3 regions of the Bradyrhizobium sp. CCGE-LA001 genome follow, and region 1 is predicted to be linked to each of the others. Evidence: riboswitches for the same ligand, from Rfam matches in the RefSeq annotation. Region 1 holds a riboswitch; each other region holds the start of a gene.
The links. A riboswitch is a leader RNA that binds a small molecule or an ion and turns the genes downstream of it on or off. The one in region 1 is predicted to bind cobalamin.
Positions count from the first base shown of each region.

Region 1 (4,237 bases):
ACCATCAGCCGGCAGCACCGCGAGCACGATGCCCCGATCCCTGGCCAGTTGCTGGAGCGCCGCCAGTCCATACGGCCAGTAGGACTCACCGCCGATCAGCCGCACCAGGATGCCGCGCGCCTGCGACAGCGTGCGCTCGATATAGGTGTCGACCGACAACGGATGTCGTAGTTCCGCAAGGTTGGCGAGCCGCAGCGACGGCAGGCTGCTGCGGCCGCGCCGCCAGCCGGCCGCGAATGCCGCGAGGTCGGAATCCGAATACGAGAGCACCACGAGATCGGCCGGGTCCTGGCCGATGTCTCTTGGCGTCGCAGTCTCCTCGAGACCGCGGCTCTCGCGGAAGACGACGTGCATCAGAGACCAAGTCCCGCCTTGATCGCGGCTTCATCGATATCGCCGTGCTCGCCGATCACGACGAGTTTCGACCGCCTGACACCCGCGCCCCAGGGCCTGTCGAACTGGTGGCGCACGCGCTCGCCGACCGCCTGCAGCAACAGGCGCATCGGCTTGCCCGCGACGGCGATATAGCCCTTGGTGCGCAACACGTTCTGCTCGCGCGCCAGCTTCTGGACGGATGCCACGAGCGCGTCGATGTCCGAGACCTCCGGAAGGTCGATCACAACGGACGCGAAGTCGTCATGCTCGTGCTCCTCTTCGCCGTCATGATGCGAGGGGCGCGCGGCGAGATCGTTCTCCGCGGCAGCGCCGAGCCCGAGGATGACGCGCGCGTCGATTGCACCGTCTGTGACCGGCAGCATCGGCACGGGGCGCGGCATCTCCGCGGTGATCGCGGCCTTGGCCGCTTCGATTCCCGCCGTGCCCGCAAGATCGGCCTTGGTCAGCAGCACGATGTCGGCGCAGGCGATCTGGTCCTCGAACACTTCCGACAGCGGCGTCTCGTGATCGAGATTCTCGTCCGCCGCGCGCTGTGCTTCCACCGCAGCCGGATCCGGCGCGAAACGGCCGGCCGCGACGGCTTCGGCATCGGCCAGCGCGATCACGCCGTCGACCGTGATGCGCGAACGGATCTCCGGCCAGTCGAACGCCTTCAAAAGCGGCTTCGGCAGTGCCAGGCCCGACGTCTCGATCAGGATGTGATCGGGCTTCACGGGCCGCGCCAAAAGCTGCTCCATGGTCGGAATGAAATCGTCGGCGACGGTGCAGCAGATGCAGCCATTGGCGAGCTCGACGATGTTCTCTTCCGGGCAATTGGCGTCGGCGCAGGATTTCAGGATCTCGCCATCGACGCCCTCGCTGCCGAACTCGTTGACGAGCACTGCAAGCTTCTTGCCGCCGGGATTGGCGAGCAGATGCTGGATCAGCGTCGTCTTGCCGGAGCCGAGGAAACCGGTGACCACCGTGACGGGGACTTTTGCGAGCGAGTTCATTCGGCGGCCTCCGGCACGACGGCAATGGGGGGAATGCGGGCAAGCGATTGCTTGCGGAAGATTTCCGGACGGCTGCGCCAGGGCACGAGCCCGTCAGGCGCGGCCGCATAGGCTGCAGCGCCCGCGACCACGTCGTGCGCATTCGCATCCGACAGGCGGCCATAGACATAGGACCAGCGGCCGGGCGCACTGAGCGCGACCGAACAGCCCTGGCTGCAGGCCGACAGGCATTCGACGGGAACCACTTGGACGCCGTCGGGCACGCCGGCGTCGAGGATCGCACCATGCAACCGCTTGCCGGGCGTCGTCTCGCCCTCGCCAAGCGTCTGGCCGGCGCGGCAGGTAATACAGACGTGAAGTGTGACCGTCATCGCCCCTTCCAGAATAAACAGCGGGAAGCGAAGAGGCGCACGGACCGGTTTCGAAAGGCCCGTTTCCCCGTCGCGGAACACCCCGTCCGCCGGTCCAAAATCGTCCGCGCTGGCAGGTCTCCCGGCTTGCGGAGCAGGGTTTTGCCCTTCGATCCCCGCCTTCCCGATTCCCTTTCGGGAGTCAGTGGCTTCGGGCATCTCTCCGGTCACGGTCGCGGGGGCGGCTGCATTTTGGACCTAAATCTTGCCGATTCGGACCCTATCGCATTCCCTCTTCGCCTGTCATAGGACAGGAACCAACGCCGGCCCACCATTTGCCGCCGGCCGCCACTTGTCAAGCCGAAGGACCGGGACCATGACGCCTGAACCGGAGACCCAAACGGGCGAGGAAACCGACGCCCGCCACGCCCAAAAAATGGCGAAGAAGAAGGCCGCCCGCGACAAGATCATGGCGACCAAGAGCGGCGAAAAAGGCCTCATCATCGTCCACACCGGCGCCGGCAAGGGCAAGTCCTCCTCGGCCTTCGGCATGATCGTTCGCTGTGTCGCCCATGGCTTTCCCTGCGCGGTCGTGCAGTTCATCAAGGGCGCCTGGGATACCGGCGAGCGGCGCCTGCTCACCGGCCATTTCGGCGACCTGTGCCAGTTCCACGCGATGGGCGAAGGTTTCACCTGGGAGACGCAGGACCGCGCGCGCGACATCGCGGCAGCGCGCGCCGGCTGGGAGAAGGCCAAGGAACTGATCCGCGATCCGAGCCTGCGCATGGTCGTGCTCGACGAGATCAACATCGCGCTGCGCTACGACTATCTCGACATCGCCGACGTGGTCGAATTCCTGACGACGCAGAAGCCTGAGATGACGCATGTCGTCCTCACCGGGCGCAACGCCAAGGACGAGCTGATCGAAATCGCCGATCTCGTCACCGAGATGACACTGGTCAAGCATCCTTTCCGCTCCGGCATCAAGGCGCAGGCCGGCGTCGAGTTCTGAAGCTACGATGGCGCGCGCATTGATGATCCAGGGGGCCGGCTCGGACGTGGGCAAGTCGCTCATCGTCGCCGGCCTTGCGCGCGCCTTCGCGCGACGCGGCCTGCGCACGCTCCCGTTCAAGCCGCAGAACATGTCGAACAACGCGGCCGTCACCGTCGATGGCGGCGAGATCGGCCGCGCCCAGGCGCTGCAGGCGCTCGCCGCCGGCGTCGAGCCGCACACCGACATGAACCCGGTGCTGCTGAAGCCCGAGACGGATGTAGGCGCGCAGGTGATCGTTCACGGCAAACGCATCGCCACCGCGCGGGCGCGCGACTATGCGGCGATGAAGCCATCGCTGATGGGCGCGGTGCTGGAAAGTTTCGAGCGCCTGAAAGCGCGGGCCGATCTCGTGCTGGTCGAAGGTGCCGGCAGTCCGGCCGAGGTGAATTTGCGCAAGGCCGACATCGCCAATATGGGCTTTGCGCGCAAGGCCGACGTACCCGTCGTGCTGGTCGGCGACATCGACCGCGGCGGCGTCATCGCCCAGCTCGTCGGCATCAAGACCGTGATCGACCCCGACGATGCCGCGATGATCCAGGGCTTCGTCATCAACAAGTTCCGCGGCGATCCCACGCTGTTCGACGACGGCTACAGACTGATCGAAGCGAAGACCGCCTGGCGCGGGTTCGGCGTGCTGCCATGGTTCGCGCGCGCCGGCGAGCTGCCGGCCGAGGACGCGCTGGGCCTGAGCGATGCGCGCAAGCCGGGCCAATGCAAGATCGCATGCCTCGCGCTGTCGCGTATCGCCAATTTCGACGATCTCGATCCGCTCAAGCTCGAGCCCAGTGTCGACCTCGTGATGGTGCGTCCGGGCGAAGCCATTCCCGGCGACGTCCGCCTCGTCATCATCCCCGGCTCCAAATCCACACGCGGAGATCTCGCCTTCCTGCGCGCGCAGGGCTGGGACATCGATCTCCTCGCGCATCACCGCAGGGGTGGCCACGTGCTCGGCCTCTGTGGCGGCTATCAGATGCTCGGGCGCAGCGTTGCCGACCCCGAGGGCATCGAAGGCCCCGCGGGCGATACGCCGGGGCTCGGGCTGCTGGATGTCGAGACGGTGATGAGCCCGCAGAAGACGCTGACGCGCGTCGCCGCCTTGCATGCCGCAACCGAACAGCCGATCGAGGCCTATGAAATCCACATCGGCCGCACCGACGGGCCCGATCGCGCACGGCCATTTGCGAATCTGAATGGTGAGCCGGAAGGGGCGATCTCCGCCGATGGGCGCGTGCAGGGCAGCTATCTGCACGGCCTGTTCACGTCGGACGAGTTCCGCAAGGCGTATCTCGCCAAGCTCGACATTCCCGCAGGAGACGAGCCTTATCATGCAAGAGTCGAGAGCGCGCTCGATGCCCTCGCCGATCACATCGAGAAACACCTCGACGTCGGCGATCTGCTCGCGCTAGCCCGCTAGAACTTCGGCAAGGCGCGTCCATTCAACTTCG
Region 1 is NZ_CP013949.1:3,186,069-3,190,305, reverse strand. Features, by position in the region: gene cobN (cobaltochelatase subunit CobN) at 1-354, opposite strand, end outside; gene cobW (cobalamin biosynthesis protein CobW) at 354-1,388, opposite strand; gene BCCGELA001_RS14730 (DUF1636 family protein) at 1,385-1,759, opposite strand; cobalamin riboswitch at 1,854-2,075, opposite strand; gene cobO (cob(I)yrinic acid a,c-diamide adenosyltransferase) at 2,115-2,750, shown strand; gene BCCGELA001_RS14720 (cobyric acid synthase) at 2,758-4,206, shown strand; gene cobD (threonine-phosphate decarboxylase CobD) at 4,195-4,237, opposite strand, start outside.

Region 2 (4,237 bases), 3.1 Mb from region 1:
CACAATCCCAAAGCATTTTCAGGCACCTCATGCTGGACCGCTACACAGTGCAGAACTTGGCACCGAAGGCGGTTTTTCTGCTTTAATTGAAATGTATCTCCTGGCCCGATGCGACACCGTCATTCGGTTTCCACCAACGAGTGCTTTCACCAGGTATGCTCGCCTCTTCGCACCACGCGTTATGGAGTTCGATTTGACGGACCCGACTCGGTTGATCCTCATTCAAGGATCGTCGGAACGGTTCGCGGATACATGACAGCCGAAAGCTGCAGCTCAACGTCTCGAATATTGGCTGCTAGAAGTTTGCGGCGATAGGTATGCCTGCTTGGATCAGATACCGGTCTGCTGGCGAGGGTAGATTGCGAATGATGTGGATCGTCTTCTAAGGTCATAGAAGAGTGGAACGGCGCCTGATGCCTTCGTGATCGAGGTGGCTAAAGTTCCAGGAAGCTGCCTGCGGTGCGGTGATCACCTGATCGACGGTTCTTGCGCCTGAATTTGTTCATTCGAAAAGTCCTACACGGCTCTCTCGGACAAACCGCCTCGCAACCTGCGGAATGATCAAGCCTCCGAAGCTGACAACCGGGCGCCTCGCGCGCTCGCTGTCTCGGACCATGAACCATGATCTAGCGATCGCCGGCGGCGGTCGCCGGCAAATGGTGCGGCAGGCGACCGAGGCAGCACGCCCCCAAGGTCGCGTTTGCCACAATCAATCGGCAACGAGGCGGCGGCGGAAATTCAACGGTTGACGGAACGATTGGTTTGCAGGTAGTGGAGTTTCGTTCGAGGTTCTCTGGATCCCGCTCGATCCGGAGCTAAGAGGGAAGCCGGTGTGATGCCGGCGCTGCCCCCGCAACTGTAAGCGGCGAGCCCCTGTCCAATGTTGTCACTGAAGCCGGTTGGCTTCGGGAAGGCCGGACAGCAGCCATGACCCGCGAGCCAGGAGACCTGCCCCGACAACATTTTCGTCCACGGGCGGGGTGTCCCGGTGGTGTGTCGCGAAGTTGTCGCTGCGGCGGCCTTTACCTGCGCATCCACCATCGCCTTGCCGCCAACTATGGGGTTGAAGCGGTGTCAAACATTTCACTTCCCGTTGCGACGCTGGGTATGCCACGCATTGGGCCGCGCCGCGAACTCAAATTCGCGCTCGAGAGCTACTGGGCGGGAAAGTCAAGCGAAGCGCAGCTCTTGGAGGCTGCGGCTGGACTTCGCCTCGCCAACTGGGCGCGGCAGAGATCGCTGGGCGCCACCATCATTCCTTCGAATGACTTCTCGCTCTATGACCATGTGCTCGATACCAGTGTGATGGTCGGCGCCATTCCCGACGTTTACGGTTGGGACGCAGGTCCGGTGTCACTCAAGACCTACTTCACCATGGCGCGCGGGGCAGGAGACGGTCAAGATGCGGGCCTCGCGCATGCAGATGATCGACACGGCCCGGCAGCACAGGAAATGACAAAGTGGTTCGACACTAACTATCATTACATGGTGCCGGAATTTCGCAAGGACCAGACCTTCGAGCTTTCCTCTCGTAAGCCGATTGAGGAATATGAGGAGGCAAAAAGCCTTGGATACCAGACGCGCTGCGTGCTGATAGGCCCGGTCACCTTTTTGAAGCTAGGCAAGAGCGCAGATCCCGCATTCAATCCACTGTTGCTGCTGGATCAACTTCTACCGGTCTATGTCGATGTCCTTCGCGAACTGGCCGCGCAAGGTGCTGAATGGGTTCAGCTAGACGAGCCCTGCCTGGTCCTTGACCTCGACGAATCATCCCGCGGGGCGTTGCGGCGGGTCTATGCCCATTTCGCAAAGGCGGTGCCCGGCTTGAAAATCATGCTGGCAACTTACTTCGGGAGCCTCGCAGACAATCTCGATACAGCCTTGGCCCTGCCCATTGCCGGGCTTCACGTTGACCTGGTGCGGGCCTCAGATCAGTTGAACGCAATCACCGAAGTTGCCCGGAGTGATCTCGTTCTCTCACTGGGAGTTATTGATGGGCGCAATGTCTGGCGCTGCAATCTGCAAGAGTTGTTCGACAGGCTGGCGCCCGCTATTGCGAAGCTGGGTCGTGACCGCGTCGAGATAGCCCCGTCGTGTTCGCTGCTTCACATCCCGGTTGACCTGGACCTCGAAAACCATCTCGATCATGATGTAAAGAACTGGCTCGCTTTCTCGGTACAGAAGATCAAGGAGCTTACGACGTTGGGAAGCGCGCTCGCCGGCAATCAAGCTCGTGCATCGCGCCTCCTTGCGGCTTCGAGGCGGGCGGCCGGGGCTCGCCAGAGGTCGTCCAAGATTAACAACCCCAACGTCACCGGGCGCTTGGCTGCGATTGATCAAACAATGCATTGTCGTCGCAGTTCGTACGCAACCCGGACCGAGCTTCAGCGGGCGCGGCTCGCATTGCCAGTATTCCCAACGACGACGATTGGATCGTTCCCGCAGACCGCATACATTCGCAGTGCCCGTGCGTCTCATGCACAGGGAAAGTTGAGTGACGCGCAATACGACCAGCTCCTCAAGGCGGAAACAGCGCGTGCAGTCAGATGGCAGGAAGAAATTGGACTTGACGTGCTCGTGCATGGCGAGTTCGAACGCAATGACATGGTGCAGTATTTCGGGGAGCGGCTGTCCGGATTCGCCTTCACAAAGCACGGTTGGGTGCAATCCTATGGCTCGCGCTGCGTTCGTCCGCCAATTCTGTTTGGGGACGTCTCCCGTCCGAATCCTATGACGGTCGACTGCTGGAGCTATGCGCAGTCACTGACCAAGAAACCGGTCAAGGCGATGTTGACTGGGCCGGTGACCATTCTGAACTGGTCGTTCGTTCGTGAGGATATCTTGCGGAGCGAGGTATGCCTACAGATCGCGCTCGCGATCCAGGACGAGGTCGTCGACCTTCAGAACGCCGGAGCGAAAATAATTCAGATAGACGAGGCAGCGTTGCGTGAGGGATTGCCGCTACGCAAATCACAGTGGAAAAGGTATCTCGATTGGGCTGTGAACGGCTTTCGCATTTGCTCCTCAGTCGCTGCCGACGAAACGCAGATCCATACTCATATGTGCTATTCCGAGTTTAACGATATCATCGATGCTATCGCGGAGATGGATGCAGACGTCATTTCGATCGAGACGTCGCGGTCGAAGATGGAATTGTTAGACGCCTTCAGAAGCCACAAGTACCCAAATCAAATCGGGCCGGGCGTCTATGATATCCATTCACCGCGCGTTCCGGAAACGGCCGAGATGAAAAACCTCATCACGCTGGCGCGCCAACAGCTCTCCGACTGCCAATTGTGGATCAATCCTGATTGCGGTCTGAAAACCCGAAAGTGGGAGGAGGTGCGACCGGCGTTGGTCAACATGGTCGCCGCTGCCCGGGAGCTACGAGCGGCCCTGATCGCGCAACGTTAAACTTTCGTTCGCGAAGAAGACGGCAGTGTTTCGCAATCATTATTCCGCTTGAAGAAGTGAGCCTTCAGAGCAATGGGGCTGGCAGTGTTCGTGGCGTGCAGCGGCGCATCGAGCTGGTCTCGCGCCACAAGATCGGGACTCACGAGACAAGAGCTCGGCGACGGAATGTTCGCGCTGGTGCCTATGCGGACGAACATGCGACGGTAATCCTTCATGGTGATCATATCGTAATAGCCAGCCGCCGGCGCCTGATTGACAACGGTGTCGTCGACTTAGTGGCGGCGCGGTTTAAGTCGCCGCCGGCAAACCCGGCCAGGCTTGTCGCGGCTCGGGACTGCCGCAGTGTGGATGTGTTTGACTGCGTCACTATGCACAATGTGCGAAGTGCAATTGCGCGATCGGCGAAGGAGTGCACATGATGTCAAACACAAGTCACAGACGAATCTAACGTGCGATGCGATTACGTCAGATAGCGATGGTACGATCGCGTGGTTGCGGTCTTCCGGGCGGCTTCGAAAGCAGGCAGAATTGCTGCGCAAATGAGGCGCGTCGCTGTTGAGTCGCAAATCCATGCAATGAGTAGGGGGCAATTCGATCAGCGTCATCTGAGACGCGACGTCGGCTTGTGACGAATATGCATTGTATTGTCGGGAAGCAGACGCGCAATGTATGGAAGCGGGAAACTCTCGCCGAACCCGCCGCTGGATTACTATTCCTAGAGCGGTTTAGCCTCATCGCTGTGGCCCAGTTCCTGCAACGGAGTCTCGGGCCAGGCGAAGAGAGGAGGCGCAGTTGACTCTTGATATACTAAGTAGGGACACCT
Region 2 is NZ_CP013949.1:6,242,018-6,246,254, reverse strand. Features, by position in the region: gene BCCGELA001_RS29025 (nodulation protein NodZ) at 1-256, shown strand, start outside; cobalamin riboswitch at 770-970, shown strand; gene metE (5-methyltetrahydropteroyltriglutamate--homocysteine S-methyltransferase) at 1,072-3,414, shown strand.
Region 2: linked by a shared signal. The riboswitch ahead of metE (5-methyltetrahydropteroyltriglutamate--homocysteine S-methyltransferase) and the one ahead of BCCGELA001_RS14730 (DUF1636 family protein) in region 1 are both predicted to bind cobalamin.

Region 3 (4,237 bases), 1.9 Mb from region 1:
CCGCGCGATGATTGCTGGCCGACCTGGACGGTCAGCGACGGAATGTTGGGATCGCGGGCCAGCAGGTTGTTCTTCACGATCTCGTAGCCGGCCAGAGTCCATTCACCGCGTCCGCCCCAGAACGATTGCTTGACGCCGATTTCGATCTGTCTGCCGGTGGCTAGCTCGAAGCTCTTGTTGGCCGATGACAGTGAGATCAGTCCTCCGACGGGATCGACGGCCGTGGCATATTGGCCATAGAAAGCGAGGTCCTTGACGGGTGTATAGACCGCGCCGGCGCGCCAGGTCGTGGAGGAGAACGACTTCTCGAAGCTGTTGGCGGGCGTGACATAGTCGGTGCGCGTGATCGTCGGCTCATCCTGGCGGATACCGGCAATCAAAGACAGTTGCTCGGTGACCGACAGCCGGTTCTCGGCGAACAGCGCGTATTGGTTGGTCACGCTGCCGTAGCCGGGAACCGTGGGGTTCGGACTGTTGAACACCCCGGGAACGAAGCTGTACGGGTCGACGGATGACGAGCCGCCATAGGGCGAGTTGTTGGTATGGGTGAAATTGATGCTGTTGACGTCAAAGCCCGCCAAGAATTCGTTGGCCATGCCCAGCACATGGCCGCGGAATTTCGCGTCCATGCGATTGCCGACCTGCTGCTGATCGTGAAAGATCTCGATATAGCTGGTTCGGTTGATGAGGCCGGTGGCAGGATTATAGGCGTAGCTTTCGACGTCCTTCCAGTGCCGCTTGGAGTTCAGATAGTACAGTGTATTCTGAAGCGAGATGCCATCGGCGACCTGCCATTCGGTCTTGGCCTGGTTCCAGCTATCCTGGTAGCGGATGTGGCTGTCGCTGACGTTGTAGTTCTTGAAGCGGAGGGATTCATTGAGCATGCCGTTGATCAGCGGCGTGCCGAAGTAGCGCGACGGGTGGCGGTCGCCGTAGTCCGTCGACAGCGTCCAGGTGACGTCCTCGTTCTGCCTGATCTGCACCACGGCATGAAGCGCGACATTCGAAGTGTTGTCACGATCGACCCATCCGTCCGACATGTTGCCGGAAGCGGTGATGCGATAGGCGACGTCCTTGCTGACCGGACCACCGCTGTCCACCGCGATCCGCCGGGTCATGTTGCTGTCCAGCGAAACTTCTGCCTGGTTGCGAGGGACCCACGAAGGTAGTTTCGAAACGATGTTGATGGCGCCGCCGACCGCGCCCGCGCCGTACATCACCGAGGCAGGGCCGCGCAGTACCTCGATGCGCTCTGTCGACCACGTGTCGAACGGAAAAGTCACCGTCCCGGCGCCGATATAGAGCTGGGTGCCGTCGTACAGCGTCATCACGGAGCCAAGGCCCGTGAAGCCGCGGGTGTTGAAGGAGACGCCGCCGTTGCCCGGTGCCGGACTCGCCGTGAAGCCGGTCGCGTTTTGCGTCACCGCGTCCAGGATGTTCTGCTGGCCGCGTTCGGCGATGGTTTCAGCGGAGATCACCTCCACGCTGGCCGGCGTCTGCAGCCGCGTCAAGCCGAGGCGGCTGCCGGCCGTGCTTGCGCCGGTCAGGTTGAGCGTCGGTGCGGCGAACAAGGGGCCTGCCGGGTTGACCGCCGGAGCGCGCGCGTCGGCCGATGCGCTTGGTTGTTGGCGTGAGCGCGCGGCGCGCGTTGCATCGCTGCTGCGGCGGGTGCTGCGAGCGTTCGGAAGCCTTGCCGGCGACTGTACCACCACAGGGTCAAGTGTTTGGCCCGGCCTTTCGGACTGTGCCCAGCCATCGGTCGACAGAACGAGGCAGGAGAATGCAACCGAAAGGAACGACACACGGCGATGCCGTGGCGCGAAAAACGTATGGGAGGTCATAAACAGGACTCGCGATAACGTGGCACGTCACCGCGAACGCAGTTTGGCCTCTGCCTCGAGAGGAAGGCAGCTCCACACCCACCAGGACACCCCGCCCAATGTGCTCGCGTGTGACCACGACTGACGGCAGGTCTCCTGGCTCGCGGGTCGTTGCCTGTCGCCGCCTTCCCAAGCCCGCAGGGCCCAGTGGCGTTTGGCGAAGGCTCGCCGCTTACAGTTGCGGGGGCAGCCACGGCGTTGGGGGAGACCCCCGCACCGTATTCCCTATTGATCTCCCGAAGGAGAACCGTCGCAATCACACTAGTTTTTTTTGCAAAGAACTGTCAACTAGCCGTGCTGCTGACGCGGAAGTCGGCGCGTGATCCAGTCACCGCACCCAACGCCGTTAGTTCTTCTGCCTGGTTGCTGGCGAGTCCGGTCGTAGCTTGTTGCCGACGTCCCTATCTCCTTCGAAATGACGCCTGATTTCCGCCCCAGGGAGAACCCTCGTGATGAGACACCTCGAAACAATCGGGGCAACAACCACACTGCCTCACCACCACTCCCTCACCCCCGCCGTGACAAAAACTCCAGCACGCCGGTCTTGTAGACCTTGTAGCCGACCGCGCGCATGTGATCGCGGTTCGGGAAGTCGAGGACTTGCGCGCCCGGGATGATCGCGCCGAGCGCGCTCCCTGAGCCCACGACGTCGTCGGCGGTGCCGACCGCGATCAGCACCGGCACCTCGATGCGTGCGGCCTGCTGCCTCGTCATGAGGTCGCGCGTGCCGCGCAGGCACGCTGCCAGCGCGCACAGGCGCACGCGCGATCTTGAAGGGGTGGAGGACTGCGAACTGCGCAGTTCTCCTAGTTTAATTTCGGAGCGGCCTGGCTGGTGTAAGATCATGGTTCGAATGCAGAGCCGTCCTATGTCACAAGATTCGTTCGAAGCTCCGATCTGCTGCCCCAAGTGCGAGAAGCCGACCCATCTTCTGCAGCGATTGTGGAGCCCCAAAACTGGCAGCGTCCGAGTACTCAAGTGCTCTTGCGGCGAATTGGTTTGGGACGACCAGCGGAACCAGAAGCCGCCCCCCCCCCCCCGCAACGAGTGAGTTCTTGGAGTTCCACTGTTCTCGCCTGGCTAAGGCCTACGAGGCCGAGCGTGCGATCGAGCTGCAGCGCGTCGTCAGCCTCGAATCCTTGTCGGTTGCATGCCCCGCCTTGAGCAGTGAACCGGCACCCCATCGTTAACTTTGTTAAATGCATGGATTGGCACAGCGTGGCCCTCTTGCCCTCAAGCGAAGGGAGACTCATGTGCAGACCTCAAACAACTGCAGAGATCACTCGATGGAATGCTATCGCCTGTCGCGGGCGACGCAGGAGCAAACGGAAAGCAGGACGCTGAGAGTTGGCGCACAGTTGGCTTCGATTGGCCAATCAGATTGAACGACATGCAAAGTGCACTAAGAGGTGCGATGAGCCTCAAAGAAGCTCACCTTGAACTCTTGACCCCAATCGTATGGCAAAGAAGCCCGACCACGAACGCGAAGCGGAAAACAAGGCCCGAATGGACGAGGCCCGGAAGGTCGTCGCAGATTATATCGACGACCAACGCGAGATAGCCGCCAAGCTAAGACGCAAGCTGGATTGAGCGGCCTCTTACACTCAGCCGAAATACATTGACTTCCGCTTGGGCCATTTGCCGACATCGTTCGGCTGTTCTCGCTGGCTTGAAGGGAGTGAACAGCCTCTTTCCTGGTGTGAACTTCAGGGTGATCGGCCGACAACCTCCTCGCCTCAGACAAACCCCAGCCCCGGCGGAAAATCCAGCACGCCGGTCTTGTAGACCTTGTCACCGACCGCCCGCATGTGATCGCGGCCGGGAATGTCGAGCACTTGCGCACCCGGAATGATCGCGCCGAGCGCGCTCGCAGAGCCCGCGACGTCACGGAGCCGACCGCGATCAGCACCGGTACCTCGCATTGCGGCGAGAGCGCACAATTGTCCGCCTCTGACAGCTCTAGCCGGGCATAGTGCACCGTCACTCAATATCCAGGCATCGGGCTTTCATTGCGCACCAGTCGCGAAGGTTGTTGCGTGACGCGGCTGGACTAGCTTGGTGCGAACTTTGCGCCCTCACCATTGCCGCAGCCCAAGCAAATTGTGCACCGTCACGCAGTTTGCGTATCTCCGCGTCTCACCTAAGGGTGCAGCCCAGCACCGTCACCGTAGTTCCGAAATTTTTCACATCGTCTTTGCGAGCGCGAACAACCGGAAATCTTCGAGCGCCGCGTGCCGATGCGGGGCGACTTCGCGCCGGTAGGTCTCGGTGTCGACGATCGAGCGGAAGGTGGCGAAATCGCCGTATTCGTTGAGCGCCACTTCGTCCCAACGTTCGCTTGGCGAGCCGACGAGGCT
Region 3 is NZ_CP013949.1:5,068,508-5,072,744, forward strand. Features, by position in the region: gene BCCGELA001_RS23700 (TonB-dependent receptor) at 1-1,571, opposite strand, end outside; cobalamin riboswitch at 1,950-2,147, opposite strand; partial or broken gene BCCGELA001_RS23705 (alpha/beta fold hydrolase) at 2,388-2,630, opposite strand; gene BCCGELA001_RS39320 (hypothetical protein) at 3,339-3,470, shown strand; partial or broken gene BCCGELA001_RS23710 (hypothetical protein) at 3,617-3,798, opposite strand; gene BCCGELA001_RS23715 (hypothetical protein) at 4,064-4,237, opposite strand, start outside.
Region 3: linked by a shared signal. The riboswitch ahead of BCCGELA001_RS23700 (TonB-dependent receptor) and the one ahead of BCCGELA001_RS14730 (DUF1636 family protein) in region 1 are both predicted to bind cobalamin.